2 regions of the Microbacterium sp. zg-B185 genome follow, and region 1 is predicted to be linked to the other one. Evidence: predicted binding sites of a transcription regulator. Region 1 holds the regulator's gene; the other holds the start of a gene.
The links. Region 1 encodes HrcA, which represses chaperone genes, less so after heat shock. Its sites were predicted from a motif close to TTNGCACTCGNNNNNNNCGAGTGCNAA; they were not measured.
Positions count from the first base shown of each region.

Region 2: the regulator HrcA is predicted to act here: its motif matches at 5,763-5,789, upstream of groL (chaperonin GroEL).

Region 1 covers NZ_CP126739.1:1,599,433-1,606,882, forward strand. Annotated here, with positions in the region: gene lepA (translation elongation factor 4) at 1-1,281, shown strand, start outside; gene QNO12_RS07730 (DUF1990 domain-containing protein) at 1,334-1,981, shown strand; gene hemW (radical SAM family heme chaperone HemW) at 1,981-3,192, shown strand; gene hrcA (heat-inducible transcriptional repressor HrcA) at 3,279-4,319, shown strand; gene dnaJ (molecular chaperone DnaJ) at 4,374-5,489, shown strand; gene QNO12_RS07750 (16S rRNA (uracil(1498)-N(3))-methyltransferase) at 5,493-6,242, shown strand; gene QNO12_RS07755 (HIT domain-containing protein) at 6,283-6,630, shown strand; gene QNO12_RS07760 (PhoH family protein) at 6,674-7,450, shown strand, end outside.
Region 2 covers NZ_CP126739.1:2,386,409-2,393,858, reverse strand. Annotated here, with positions in the region: gene QNO12_RS11545 (hypothetical protein) at 77-370, opposite strand; gene QNO12_RS11540 (hypothetical protein) at 588-1,223, opposite strand; gene QNO12_RS11535 (DMT family transporter) at 1,340-2,257, shown strand; gene QNO12_RS11530 (nitroreductase family protein) at 2,261-2,905, opposite strand; gene msrB (peptide-methionine (R)-S-oxide reductase MsrB) at 2,902-3,309, opposite strand; gene QNO12_RS11520 (DUF2332 domain-containing protein) at 3,398-4,381, shown strand; gene QNO12_RS11515 (DUF3263 domain-containing protein) at 4,391-4,642, shown strand; gene QNO12_RS11510 (LytR C-terminal domain-containing protein) at 4,716-5,291, shown strand; gene QNO12_RS11505 (cold-shock protein) at 5,418-5,621, shown strand; gene groL (chaperonin GroEL) at 5,825-7,444, shown strand.

The DNA.
Region 1 (7,450 bases):
CGGCAGATCCCCGCCCCGCAGGGGGATCCGACTGCGCCCACTCGCGCCATGATCTTCGACTCGGTCTACGACTCCTACCGTGGCGTGATCACCTACGTGCGCATGATCGACGGGTCGCTCAGTCCCCGCGAGCGCATCCAGATGATGTCCACGCGCGCGGTCCACGAGCTGCTCGAGATCGGCGTCTCCTCGCCCGAGCCCACCCCCACACGCGGTCTCGGCGTGGGGGAGGTCGGATACCTGATCACCGGCGTGAAGGACGTCCGTCAGTCCAAGGTGGGTGACACCGTGACCAGCGCGGCCAAGCCGTCGAAGGACGCGCTGCCCGGCTACACCGATCCCAAGCCGATGGTCTTCTCCGGCCTGTACCCGATCGACGGCAGCGACTACCCCGTGCTGCGTGAGGCGCTGGACAAGCTGAAGCTCTCGGACGCCTCCCTCAACTACGAGCCGGAGACCTCGGTGGCGCTGGGGTTCGGATTCCGCTGCGGGTTCCTCGGGCTGCTGCATCTGGAGATCGTCACCGAGCGCCTGGAGCGCGAGTTCGGACTGGATCTGATCTCGACAGCGCCGTCGGTGACCTACGAGGTGACCACCGACGACGGCAAGACATACACCGTCACCAACCCCAGCGAGTTCCCCTCGGGCACCAAGATCGCCAGCGTCACCGAGCCGATGGTCAAGGCCGCGATCCTCGCGCCGAAGGACTACGTCGGCACGATCATGGAGCTGTGCCAGTCACGGCGGGGCACCCTCCTGGGCATGGAGTACCTCGGTGAGGATCGCGTCGAGATCCGTTACACCATCCCGCTCGGCGAGATCGTCTTCGACTTCTTCGACCACCTCAAATCCAAGACGGCCGGTTACGCCTCGCTGGACTACGAACCGAGCGGGCACCAGGAGGCCGACCTCGTCAAGGTCGACATCCTGCTCCAGGGCGAGCCCGTCGATGCGTTCAGTGCCATCGTGCACCGGGACAAGGCCTACGCGTACGGCGTGCTGATGACGGAGCGGCTGAAGAAGCTGATCCCGCGTCAGCAGTTCGAGGTTCCCATCCAAGCCGCGATCGGCGCCCGCATCATCGCCCGCGAGTCGATCCGCGCGATGCGCAAGGACGTCCTGGCCAAATGCTACGGCGGCGACATCACCCGCAAGCGCAAGCTCCTCGAGAAGCAGAAGGAGGGCAAGAAGCGCATGAAGATGGTCGGACGCGTCGAGGTCCCCCAGGAGGCGTTCATCGCCGCGCTGTCGGGGGACACCGAGACCAAAGACAAGAAGTAGTTGCTGAACGCGTCCGATGACGCCTTCAGGAACCCGAACTAGGCTGGAATCCATGCGCCGCGGGACCTTCAGAGATGAGACGGTCGACTATGCCGCCGTGGGAGCGACGCAGGCCGCAGACCTGATGCACTATCCGCCCGAGCGGAGCCTGCCCGCAGAGGAATCCTGGCGGATCGGCAGCGGCCAGGCGCGGTTCGAGAGCGCGAGCGACGCGCTCCTGTCCTGGGGTGCGCAGCGGGGCGCGGGACTCGAGCTGAGCGACGTGCGACCCGCCGCGGGGCCGATGTACTCCGGGGTCAGTTTCGATTCGGAAGGCAATCCGCTCGCCCCCAGCAAGCTCGAAGCGGATCAGCGCTTCGACTCGGACGGTACGCCGTACGTCGGGCCGGGCACCACCGTCCGTGTCGACGGTCGTGTCCGCGGCATGAGCGTCGGCGGGGAGCTGCGCGTCATCTTCGCGATCGAGGAGCCTCGGCGGGTCGGTTTCGCATTGGGGACCGTCGGCGGATCGGTCGTGAGCGGCGAGGAATCGTTCATGGTGCAGTGGTACGACAACGATGAGGTGTGGTTCACCGTGCGCGCGTTCGACGCGCCCTCCGCGCTGCTCTACCGCGTCTTCCCCCGTCTGGTCCGCCGCCGCCGCCGCGAGCTGTTCACGCGCTACCTCCGCGCGATCTCGCCCCTGTACACCACGCCCTGATGGGATCGGCGCTCCCGCTCGGTGAGCCCGTGCCGCGGGACGGGTCCGTTCCGGCGACCATCGATCCCGCTGCGCAGTTCGGCGTCTATCTGCACGTGCCGTTCTGCCGCGTGCGGTGCGGATACTGCGACTTCAACACCTACACCGCGGATGAGCTGCGCGGGGCGCGCCAGGACCAGTACGCCGACACTCTGCTGCAGGAGGTGCAGCTGGCCGGTCGGGTGCTGTCCCAGATCGGTCCGCCCCGCCCCGCCGCCACCGTGTTCTTCGGCGGGGGCACGCCGACGCTGCTCCCACCGGGTGACCTGGTGCGCATGCTCGAGGGTGTCCGCTCGACGTTCGGCATCGCGCCGGATGCCGAGATCACCGTCGAGGCCAACCCGGACACGGTGACCGGCGCGACCGCGTCGATGCTCGCCGCGGTCGGGGTGACCCGGCTGTCGATCGGGATGCAGTCCGCGGTCCCGCACGTTCTCGCGGCGCTGGATCGCACCCACGTACCCGGGAACGTCCGCACCGCGGTCGAGGCCGCGCGGAATGCGGGACTGGACGTGAGCCTGGACCTGATCTACGGAGCGCCGGGCGAGTCGCTGGCGGACTGGCGGGCTTCGCTCGAGGCGGCCGCGGCGCTGCAGCCGGATCACATCTCGGCCTACGCGCTCATCGTGGAGGAGGGGACCAAGCTCGCGCGCCAGATCCGCCGCGGCGAGGTCGTCACACCCGATGACGACCTCCAGGCGGACATGTACGAGCTTGCAGACGACCTGCTCGAAAGCGCCGGCTACCAGTGGTACGAAGTGTCCAACTGGACCCGCGATGCGGCGCACCGCTCCCGGCACAACATGGCCTACTGGCAGGGTGCGGACTGGTGGGGTTTCGGTCCCGGTGCCCACAGCCACCTGGCCGGCGTGCGCTTCTGGAATGTGAAGCATCCCGCCGCGTACGCCCAGCGCCTGGCGGCGGGCGAGTCGCCCGCCGCGGCGCGCGAGCGACCGGATGCCGCAGCACGGGCGCTGGAGAGCGTGCTGCTGCGCACGCGCGTGCGGGAGGGACTGCCCATCTCCGAACTGCTCGGCGAGGGCCGCCACGCGGTCGCCGCCCTCATCGCCGACGGTCTGATCGACGGTTCCGCGGCCGTGCACGGTCGCATCGTGCTGACCCGTCGGGGCCGGCTGCTGGCGGACGCCGTGGTGCGCGCCCTCACCGACTGAGGAGCATCCCGCTCGCCGCGTCTGCGATCCGGTAGAATTGGCACTCAGATCGTAGGAGTGCCAATTCGAGCGCGTGGGGAGGCGAGATGGTCACCGACAGAGGACTGCAGGTGCTGCGGGCGATCGTTCAGGACTTCGTCGACACGCGCGAGCCGGTCGGCAGCAAGGCCATCGTGGAACGCCACGCGTTCGGCGTGTCCGCAGCGACGATCCGCAACGACATGGCCCTGCTGGAGGACGAGGAGCTGATCGCAGCCCCGCACACCTCCTCTGGTCGCGTCCCCACCGACAAGGGCTATCGCGTCTTCGTCGATCATCTCGCCGAAGTGCGGCCCCTGTCGCCGGCCCAGCGCAGCGCGATCTCGGCGTTCCTCGATGGCCCCGGCGACCTCGACGACGTGCTGGCGCGGACGGTGCGTGCGCTGACTCAGCTGACCGGTCAGGTCGCCATCGTGCAGTACCCGTCCTTCGCGCGCGCCACGATCTCGCACGTCGAGCTGGTGCAGCTCGGCGGCGGGCGCATCCTGGTGATCGTGGTGACCGACACCGGCCGGGTCTCGCAGCGGCTCGCGTTGGTCCGAGACGAGTTCGACGACGAGGATCTGGCTCGGGTGCGCGCCGAGGTCGCCTCCCTCGTGGTCGGCCTGCCTGTGCGTGAGGGCGTCCAGCGCGTGCAGGAGCGCCTGGCACAGGATGACCCGTCGCCGACGCCACCGGACGTGGCGACCGCGGCGATCGTGCGGGTCCTCGCCGAAGAGCTCGAGGAATTCCGCCACGACCGGCTCGTCATGGCCGGCGCAGCCAATCTCGCGCGCAGCGAGGCGGACTTCCGAGGGAGCATCTATCCGCTGCTCGAGGCGATCGAGGAGCAGGTGACCCTCATGAAGCTGATGAGCGAGATGGTGGCGGACGATCACGGTCTGGCGGCCAGCATCGGTCGGGAGAACGAGCCGTTCGGGCTGGCCGAGGCATCGGTCGTGGCGAGCGAATACGACGCCACCGGCGCTCGGGCCAGGGTCGGCCTGCTCGGCCCCACGCGGATGGACTATCCGACGAATTTCGCGGCGGTACGAGCCGTCGCGCGCTATCTCACCCGGATGCTCGACGAAGACGAGAGTGCCCGCTGACGCGGCATCCGGAACCAGATGATCCCGCGCGACGCGCGGACAGGAAGGCGATTTGTGGTCGACCACTACGAGGTCCTCGGAGTTGCGCGCGACGCGACCCCGGACGAGATCAAGAAGGCGTACCGGCGTCTTGCGCGGGAGCTTCATCCCGACGTCAATCCCGGAGATGACGCTTCCGAGCGATTCAAGCTCGTGACCCACGCGTACGACGTGCTGAGCGACCCCGATCAGCGGGCGCGCTACGACGTCGGCGGGAACGATTCGCCCTTCGGCGGCGGCGCGCAGGGCTTCGGCGGCTTCGGCGACATCTTCGAGACCTTCTTCGGGTCCGGGGGAGGCCAGCGCGCCGGACGGCCGCGGTCCCGTCGTGAGCGCGGGCAGGACGCGCTGGTCCGGGTGACCCTGGACCTGAAGGACGTCGTGTTCGGCGTGCATCGGGACATCGACGTGGACACCGCGGTGCTGTGCGACACGTGCCACGGATCGTGCACCCAGCCCGGAACGTCCCCCGTCACGTGCGACATCTGCCACGGGTCCGGCCACGTGCAGCGCACCGTGCGCAGCCTGCTCGGAAACGTCGTGACCAGCCAGCCGTGCGGCGTCTGCCAGGGTTACGGCACGACGATCCCCTACCCGTGCGCCACCTGCCAGGGCCAGGGCCGCGTCCGCGCCCGACGCACCGTCTCGCTCGACATCCCCGCCGGCGTGGAGACGGGTCTGCGGCTGCAGCTTCCCGGGTCCGGCGAGGTCGGCCCCGCCGGCGGTCCCAACGGCGATCTCTACATCGAGGTCACCGTCTCGCCGGATGAGGAGTTCAGCCGTGACGGGGACGACCTGCTCGCGACGCTGGAGGTGTCGATGCCCGATGCGATCCTGGGCACCACCACGACCATCGAGTCCCTCGACGGACCTGTCGACCTGGAGATCCGGCCGGGGGTTCAGGGCGGCGACGTGCTGACCATCAAGGGTCGCGGCATCACCCCGCTGCGGGGCACGCAGCGCGGCGACCTGCGCGTGGGCGTTCACGTGGTCACGCCCACCCGGCTGGATGCCAAGGAGCGCGCCCTGGTCGAAGAGTTCGCCAAGCGGACCAAGTCGCCGCCGCCGCGACTGGCCGAATTCCACCAGGGACTGTTCGCGAAGCTGCGCGACCGCTTCCGGAACGGATGACCGGTGGCGCTGCACTTCCTGCTGCCGGAGGCCGTCCAGCGCAGCGCGGTGGAGGCGCAGCCCGGTGACACGGTTCTGCTGACCGGCGCCGAGGCGCATCACGCGGCGGCGGTCCGCCGAGTCCGGGTCGGTGAGGGCGTCACCGTCGGCGATGGCCGAGGTACGTGGCTGTCGGGGGAGTGCGAATCTGTGTCGCCTCGAGAGGTGGTGGTGCGGATCACGGCGCGCGCCGACATCCCCGCTCCCGTCCCGCGCATCGTGCTCGCGCAGGCGCTGGCCAAGGGGGATCGCGATGAGCTTGCGGTCCAGGCGGCGACCGAACTCGGAGTCGACGAGATCCTCCCGTGGCAGGCCGCCCGGAGCGTTTCCCGGTGGGACGCGGCGAAGGCGGACAAGGGCCGCACTCGCTGGGCGGCGATCGTGCGCGAAGCCGCCAAGCAGGCGCACCGGGCGTGGGTTCCGGACGTCGCACCGCTGGCGACGGCCGCCGAGCTGGCAGCGCGCGCCGCGGCATCCCACGTCATCGTCCTCGAGCCCTCCGCCGACCTGCGCCTGAGCGCTCTGAGCCTGAGCCCCGGAACGCGCGAGGTGATCCTCGTCGTCGGACCAGAAGGCGGCATCGCTCCGGAAGAGCTGCTGCTCCTGCAGCGCGCCGGGGCGACCGCGGCCCGACTGGGGGACACCGTGCTGCGCACCTCGACCGCCGGTCCCGCGGCCCTGGCCGTCCTCAACGCCGCACTGGGACGCTGGTGAGCGCCCGCCGCGGCAGGTGCCCCGCCGGTAGACTGGCCGGATGAGCGAACCGTCGATCTTCACCCGCATCCTGAACGGCGAGATCCCCTCGGAGATCATCGCCGAGACGGAGAACGCGTTCGCGATCCGCGACATCGCGCCCCGTGCGCCCGTGCACCTGCTGGTGATCCCCAAGTCCGACGAATACCGGAACGTCGTGGAGCTGGCGGCGGGCGATCCCGACCTGCTCGCCGAGCTGGTCGGGCTGGCCAACTCGGTGGCCGCCGAGCACGCGGATGGCGATTTCCGACTCGTCTTCAACACCGGCCCCCGCTCCGGTCAGACCGTCTTCCACGTCCACGGGCACGTCCTGGCCGGGGACCTGACCGAATCGGGTCTCGGTGGCTGACGCCGACGCCACGGTGGAACGTCTGTACGCGGACGGGGTCGCGATGGTGCAGCTCCTGGGACCCCAGGACCGGCTGCTGCGCGTCGTCGAGCGCGAGCACCCCGAGGTGGATGTGCACGTCCGAGGCAACGAGATCACCCTGACCGGGGATGCCGCGGCCGTCGCCGCTGCGCGCGGCCTCGTCGAAGAGCTGCTGGCGATGACCAAAGCCGGTCACTCGCTCGGTCCGACCGATGTGTCCTCCTCCAACCGCATCCTCCAATCCGAAGGCTCCCCGCGCCCTTCCGAAGTGCTCGGCGAAGCGATCCTCTCGTCGCGGGGGCGGACCATCCGGCCCAAGACCCTCGGACAGAAGGCGTACGTCGACGCCATCGAGGAGAGCACGATCGTCTTCGGGATCGGCCCGGCCGGCACCGGAAAGACCTATCTGGCCATGGCCAAGGCGGTGCAGGCGCTGCAGCGCAAGGAGGTCAGCCGGATCATCCTGACCCGCCCCGCGGTCGAAGCCGGCGAGCGGCTCGGCTTCCTGCCCGGCACGCTGAACGACAAGATCGACCCCTACCTGCGGCCGCTGTACGACGCGCTGAACGAGATGATGGATCCCGAGCTGGTGCCCAAGCTGATGGCGAGCGGAACCATCGAAGTCGCACCGCTGGCGTACATGCGCGGCCGGACGCTGAACGATTCGTTCGTGGTCCTGGACGAGGCGCAGAACACCACGCCGGAGCAGATGAAGATGTTCCTGACCCGGCTGGGCTTCGGTACCCGCATGGTCGTGACCGGCGACATCACGCAGATCGATCTCCCGCAGGGCGCGTCC
Region 2 (7,450 bases), 790 kb from region 1:
GCGCCGCACAGACCGCGTGCGCTCCACCTGCGTGGGCGCGCGGGTGTGCGCTGCGGGCTTTCGGCGCTCGGCCGGCTCACCCCGCCATCATCGAGCGCGCCGTCACCGGGCGCCGGTGCGGAATCGGCGTGGGTTTCGTGGATGCCGAGACCGTCCGTGCGACATCTTCCAGAACACCCGCGATCGACGGGTACCGGTCCGGTAGCGCCAGCTCTCGCAACCAGATCACCTCGACCTCGAGCTGGCTGATCTCATCGACGCATGCGACCGTGCGGCGCGGATCGTTGAATGCGAACCAGTTGTCGTTGATCACCCATTCCGTCGCTGTCAGCCGCTTCAGTTCGAACCTGGAGTCCACCGCTCTTGCCATGACCACTCCCAAGTCAGGTCCCAGCCCTGACGGGCGACGCGCCACCTGACCACCGGCGGAGGCCCGTTGACGCCCGACGGGTCGCCGACCATGGCCTGCGGAGGCCACCTTGCCTCGCTGCGCGACCTCGACGGCTCAGCCCACTCGTCGGACGTCACCCTGAGGATAACCCCGTCCGCTCGGCGCGGCAATGGATGCGGCGTCCGGTTCGGCTGCCTCAGCGGCCCGGCTCGAAGACCAGCGTCACGAGGGTCGTGCCGCCGTCGCGATGGAACAGAAGCTGCGCGGTGACCTGAGCGCCGCCATCGGAAGGACCGACGGTCGCCGTGAATGCGTCTTCGGTCCCGTCCCGGTTGAAACGGGCGAGCTCCTCATCCAGGGCGGTGATCTGCTCCTCATTCCAGCCGACCGTCGGGGCCAGCGCGCGGACGTGGGCGAGCGCATCGAACCACGTCCCGGGGCTGTCCAGGGTGACCGCCACCGACGCGAGCTCACCGTCCTGGGTCGTCGCGGTCAACGCGGCGGTGTCGTCGATGACGTAGACGTCGTCGCGGCCGGCGATGACCGCCCGCACCGGGCGGCGGAACTGCGCCGACTTCTCCGCGTCGGCGCCCATGCCCAGCTGGTCGGCAGGCAGCGCGCCCTCGCCGATGCGCACCCGGACGATGCCCTCCACATTGGCGTAGTCGAATCCCGCGTCGGTGAGCATGCTGGAACCGTCCGGCGCCTTCTGGTCCGAAGATGCGGCCGGGTTCTCTTCGGCCCACCACGAACCCTGCACCGCGAAGGTCGCGACGACCACCAGCCCGATCACGAGCACGAGAATCGTGGCCGGCAGCCAGGTCAGTGACATGCGCCGGCGCCTGCTGACAGACACACTCCAGGGTAACCGCGGTGCCCGACACGGCGGCTGCCTGCCCGGCATCACGGCATGATGGGCACGTGACCCGCCGACGTCTGCCTGCCTGGATGTCGCTGGGCGGTGCGGTGCTCGTCGGGGTGCTGACCGCGGCACAGGCGCGCATCAACGGGCAGCTCGGTGTCCGCCTAGAGGACGGGCTCGTGGCCGGGGCCGTCTCGTTCGGGTCCGGCCTGCTGATTCTCATCGTCCTGTCCCTCGCACTCCCGGTCGGGCGTCGCGGATTCAGCGCGCTCGTCTCGGGGGTTCGTTCAGGCGGCATCCCGTGGTGGATGCTGGCGGGCGGCGCAGCCGGAGCCCTGACCGTGGCGACCCAGGGGATCGCCGTCGGCATCATCGGGGTGTCGCTGTTCACCGTGGGAGTGGTGGCCGGCCAGACGGTCTGCGGACTTGCGCTGGATCGTGCCGGCTACGGGCCGGCGGGAGTCGTCGCGGTGACCCTGCCCCGCGTGGCCGGTGGGGCCCTCGCGCTGGTCGCGGTGGGAATCGCCGTGGTCGGCGATGGGCTCAGCGGCATCCCGCTGTGGCTGCTGCTGCTGACCCTGGCAACCGGTGTCGGCGTCGCGTGGCAGCAGGCGACCAACGGCAGGCTCAAGCAGCGCGTCGGGACACCGCTGACGGCGACGCTGGTGAACTTCATCGGCGGGACGCTCATCCTCGCCGCCGCCGCGGCCGTGCACGTCGCGGTGGTCGGGACCCCGGCGGCCGCGCCGACGGAGCCGTGGCTGTACTTCGGCGGCGCGATCGGCGTGGCCTACATCGTCCTGTCGGCAGCGCTGGTCGCACACACCGGTGTGCTGCTGCTCGGCCTCGGGGTGGTGGCCGGGCAGCTGATCGCCTCGTTCGTGCTCGACGTGCTCTGGCCGGCGCCCGCGGGTCCCGGGCTGGTGCAGGCGGTCGCCATGGTGGTCGTCGCTCTGCTGTCGGTCGTGGTCGCCACGGTGCCGTGGCGGCGTCTGCAACGCTAGCGGTCAGACCTCGTCGGCGGCGGCGTCGATGCGCTCGACCGTCGCCGTGTCCGCGGGCAGCCGGGTGAGGTGATGACGCGCATCTACGGCCTTGCGGCGTCCGAGCCGGGCGTTCGCCGGCTTGCCGCCGACGTACAGCCAGCCCAGGAGCTCCTCCCGCTTGCCCAGACCGTGCACCTTGGCGACCGCCTTGCTGCGGGTGTAGTGCCCGGTGCGCCAGATGACGCCCCAACCGGCCTCGTCCAGCAGCAGGCTCAGCGTGTGGGCGACACCGGCGGCGACGGCCTCCTGCTCCCAGCGGGGGACCTTGTCGTTTTTGCGGTAGCTGACCACGATGGCGATCAGCAGCGGCGCGCGCAGAGGCTTGGACGAAGAGCCCTTGTCGCCGTTGGCCTTGTTGATCGCCCTGCCCAGGCGCTCACGATCGGTTCCGCGCAGCTCGATGAGCCGCCACGGCTGCAGCGAGGAGTGATCGGCGACCCGCCCGGCCGCGGACACGAGGGTGAGCAGCTGAGACCGGGTGGGTGCGACATCGGTCACTTTCGACCAGGAGCGCCGCGCCCGCACCGCCTCCAAGACCGGGGCCACGCGGCCCGCGGCTGCGCGCGACGCGCCGGCGGAGGGCGGAGGGGTCGCGGGGACGGTCATGTTCCGGATTCGGGAGTGAAATCGAGCGCGAGCGAGTTCATGCAGTACCGGTCGCCCGTGGGCGTGCCCACGCCATCCGGGAAGACGTGGCCCAGATGGGAGCCGCACGACGCGCAGCGCACCTCGGTGCGCAGCATCCCGTGGGTGCGATCTTCGATCAGCTCGACCGCCTCGGGACGCACCGACTCGTAGAAGCTCGGCCAGCCGCAGTGCGAGTCGAACTTCGTACCGCTCTGGAACAGCTCCGATCCGCACGCCGCGCACGTGTAGAGCCCGGCACGGCTCTCATCCAGAAGCTCACCGGTCCACGGGCGCTCGGTGGCGGCCTCTCGCAGCACCTCGTACTGCTCCGGAGCGAGTTCGGCGCGCCACTGCTCGTCGCTCTTCTGAACGCTGTAGGTCATGGGAGTCCCTCCTTAGCCAGCCTCCATTCTCCCGCACTGCAGCCGGTCACGTCGCGCTCAGCCGCCGTCTCACCACGAGAATGGGACGGTGGATGCCGCTGCCGTCGCCGAACGCTTCGAACGATTCGCGTTCGATGAGGCGATCGGACGGTCCGCCCTCTACGCCGACTGGGCCGCGGGCGTCGCGAGCGACCTCGCTGTGCAGGAGATCCTCGTGCGCATCCCGGCCGAGCGCCGGCAGCCGCCCCTTGTCTTCGCGGTCACCCGGATGCTCGGGGCGCCGGAGGATCCGTACCGGCAATGGCGGGAGTGGCTGATCGGGCATGCGGACGCCGTCGTGGCGGAATGCTCCCGGCGCACCCTGCAGACCAACGACCCGCTGCGGTGCGCCGCACTGCTGCCGGCGCTCAGCGGGCTGGAGGGCCCCCTGGCGCTGCTGGAGGTGGGGGCCAGTGCGGGTCTGTGCCTCTATCCGGACCGGTACTCCTACCGCTACCGCGGCGGACCCGCCCTGGATCCTCACGACGGTGTCTCGCCCGTGGTGCTCGAATCGGCCGTCCATGGGAGACCGCCGCTGCGGCTGCCGGATGTGATCTGGCGCGCCGGCATCGACCTGGCACCGCTGGATGCCTCGGATGCCGCTGACCGCCGGTTCCTGCTCAGCCTGGTCTGGCCGGGGGAGCAGGGCCGCGCGCAGCGGATCGAGGCCGCACTCGACCTGGTCTGCGCCGACCCGCCCCTGCTCGTACGCGGCGACGCGACCGTGCCCGGGGAGCTCGAGGAGCTCGCCGCCTCCGCCCCGTCGGAGGCGACGCTGGTGGTGACCACGCCGGGCGTGCTGCCGCACATCCCGCGGGCCGGCCGCGACCGCCTGCGCTCGATCATCGCCGCGATGGACGCGGTGTGGGTCTCGATCGACCCCCCGATGGTGCACCGGCAGTGGAATCGCGGCGCCGAGCGGGACGGGTGGGACGGTTTCGTCCTGACGCGCGACGGTGCGCCGCTGGCGACGGTCGACCCGCTCGGGGCTTCTGTGGAGTGGCGCACGGGTGGGGCGTCCGGACGGCGCTAGCGTGATGGCGTGCCCCTCAGCGACCGCGACCGTGCCATCCTCCGGTTCGAGGCGGAGTGGCGTCGGCACGCGGGGGCGAAGGAGGAGGCGATCCGGGCGGATCTGAATCTGTCACCGGCACGCTATTACCAGCTGCTCGGCCGGCTGATCGACACCGCCGACGCTCAGGAGCACGACCCGATGCTCGTGAAACGGCTCCGCCGCATCCGCGACGCGCGGCAGCAGGCCCGCCTCGCCCGCGCCTCCGGGGCTCCCCGGTAGTCGTATCGCCGCCGCGCAGGACCTCCATCGGCACGCCGCACGGGCTCCGGCCGCGGGCGGGTACCATCGGGGGGTGCCGAGAACGACCTTCCCGCGGGACCGCTTCGACGACCTTCCCGCGGATGCGGGCCGGGTCGGCGCCCATCGCGCCGAGAATCCGCGGATGCGCGGCTGGGTCGTGCTGTTCTGGGCGGTGTTGGCGACCGTCGTGCTGATCGCGGTCGGCATCTTCGGAACTCTTCTGGTCAGCGGCCGGGTGGTGCTGTTCCCGACCCCGGAGCCGACCGTCGCCCCCTTGCCGATCGTCACGCCGGTCGTGGACACCACCTTCGACGTCCTGGTTCTGAACGCCACCCCGGAGTCGGGACTGGCGACGCAGACGAAGGACGTCGTCGTCGCCGCCGGCTGGGCCGAGGACACCGTGCTGGCCAGCGAGGCCGGTTCGACAGACTTCGCCGAGACGACGATCTACTACTACCTGCCCGAGGATGAGGCCGCCGCAGCCGGGCTTGCCGAGGTGATCGGCGGAGCCCGGATCGAGCAGAGCGACGTGTACCAGCCGGCAGAGGATCCGGAAGCGCGACAGTTGACGATCGTCATCGGACTGGATCGCACATCGACGCCGCCGGACGCCACTCCCGCACCGTGACGGCCACCCGTGTTTCACGCGGGTAAACAGTTCGATGCACGCGTGTCAACACTGGTCTCAGACCTGAATCCGCGCGCATCGGCGTGCATACGATGGCGGTGTTTCCCCGCAATCCAGGAGAGTCTCATGACCCAAGGCACCGTCAAGTGGTTCAACGCCGAGAAGGGCTTCGGCTTCATCACCGTGGCAGAGGGGCAGGACGTCTTCGTGCACTACTCCAACATCGACATGAGCGGATTCCGCGTCCTCGAGGAGGGCCAGGCCGTGGAGTTCATCGTGGGCACCGGCCAGAAGGGGCCCCAGGCGGAGTCCGTTCGCGTCGTAACCTGACTCCCTCGCGCCGACGCGCGGCGCCCCCCGGCGCGCGTCGGCCTGGTCCGACGGCCATGTGTTCGTCCCCGGCCCGGATGACGTCCGGAGTCGGCTTGCTCCCTGCGGCTTGCACTCGGTAGTGCCGAGTGCCAGAATGGATTAGCACTCGACACATCTGAGTGCTAAGAATTCGCATACGTCCGGGAGGGACGAGAAAACACATGGCTAAGATCATCGCTTTCGACGAGGAGGCCCGTCGTGGTCTCGAGCGCGGCCTGAACATCCTGGCTGACGCCGTCAAGGTGACACTGGGCCCCCGCGGTCGCAACGTCGTACTTGAGAAGAAGTGGGGCGCCCCCACGATCACGAACGACGGCGTCTCGATCGCCAAGGAGATCGAACTCGACGACCCGTTCGAGAAGATCGGCGCGGAGCTCGTCAAGGAGGTCGCCAAGAAGACCGACGACGTCGCTGGCGACGGCACCACCACCGCAACCGTGCTGGCTCAGGCACTTGTCCGCGAAGGCCTGCGCAACGTCGCAGCCGGCGCTGACCCCATCTCGCTGAAGCGCGGCATCGAGAAGGCCGTCCAGGCCATCTCGGACGAACTGCTCGCTTCGGCCAAGCCCGTCGAGTCCAAGGAGCAGATCGCGGCCACGGCATCGATCTCCGCGGCTGACACCACCATCGGCGACCTGATCGCCGAGGCGATCGACAAGGTCGGCAAGGAAGGCGTCGTCACCGTCGAGGAGTCGCAGACGTTCGGCACCGAGCTCGAGCTCACCGAGGGCATGCGCTTCGACAAGGGTTTCATCAACCCTTACTTCGTCACCGACCCGGAGCGTCAGGAAGCTGTCTTCGAAGACGCGTACATCCTGATCGCGAACCAGAAGATCTCCAACATCAAGGATCTCCTGCCGATCGTCGACAAGGTGATCCAGGACGGCAAGGAGCTCGTCATCATCGCCGAGGACGTCGAGGGCGAGGCGCTTGCGACTCTCGTGCTCAACAAGATTCGCGGCATCTTCAAGTCGGCGGCGGTCAAGGCTCCCGGCTTCGGCGACCGTCGTAAGGCGCAGCTGCAGGACATCGCGATCCTCACCGGTGGCCAGGTCGTCACCGAAGAGGTCGGTCTCAAGCTGGAGAACGCGACGCTGGATCTGCTCGGCCGCGCTCGCAAGGTGATCATCACCAAGGACGAGACGACCATCATCGAAGGTGCCGGCGACGCCGCTCAGATCGAGGGTCGCGTGACCCAGATCCGTCGCGAGATCGAGAACACCGACAGTGACTACGACCGAGAGAAGCTCCAGGAGCGTCTCGCCAAGCTCGCAGGTGGCGTTGCCGTCATCAAGGCGGGTGCGGCAACCGAGGTCGAGCTCAAGGAGCGCAAGCACCGCATTGAGGACGCTGTCCGCAACGCGAAGGCTGCGGTCGAAGAGGGCATCGTCCCCGGTGGTGGCGTCGCGCTGATCCAGGCAGGCAAGGTCGCGTTCGCGACGCTGAACCTGACCGGTGACGAGGCGACCGGCGCGAACATCGTTCGCGTGGCCATCGAGGCACCGCTCAAGCAGATTGCGCTGAACGCCGGTCTCGAGCCCGGTGTCGTCGCGAACAAGGTTGCCGAACTGCCCATCGGTCATGGCCTCAACGCCGCAACCGGTGAGTACGGTGACCTGTTCGCACAGGGCATCATCGACCCGGCCAAGGTCACGCGCTCTGCTCTGCAGAACGCGGCCTCGATCGCCGCGCTGTTCCTCACCACCGAGGCCGTCGTCGCCGACAAGCCCGAGCGCGCAGCCGCTCCGGCCGGTGACCCGACTGGTGGCATGGACTTTTGACGCAAC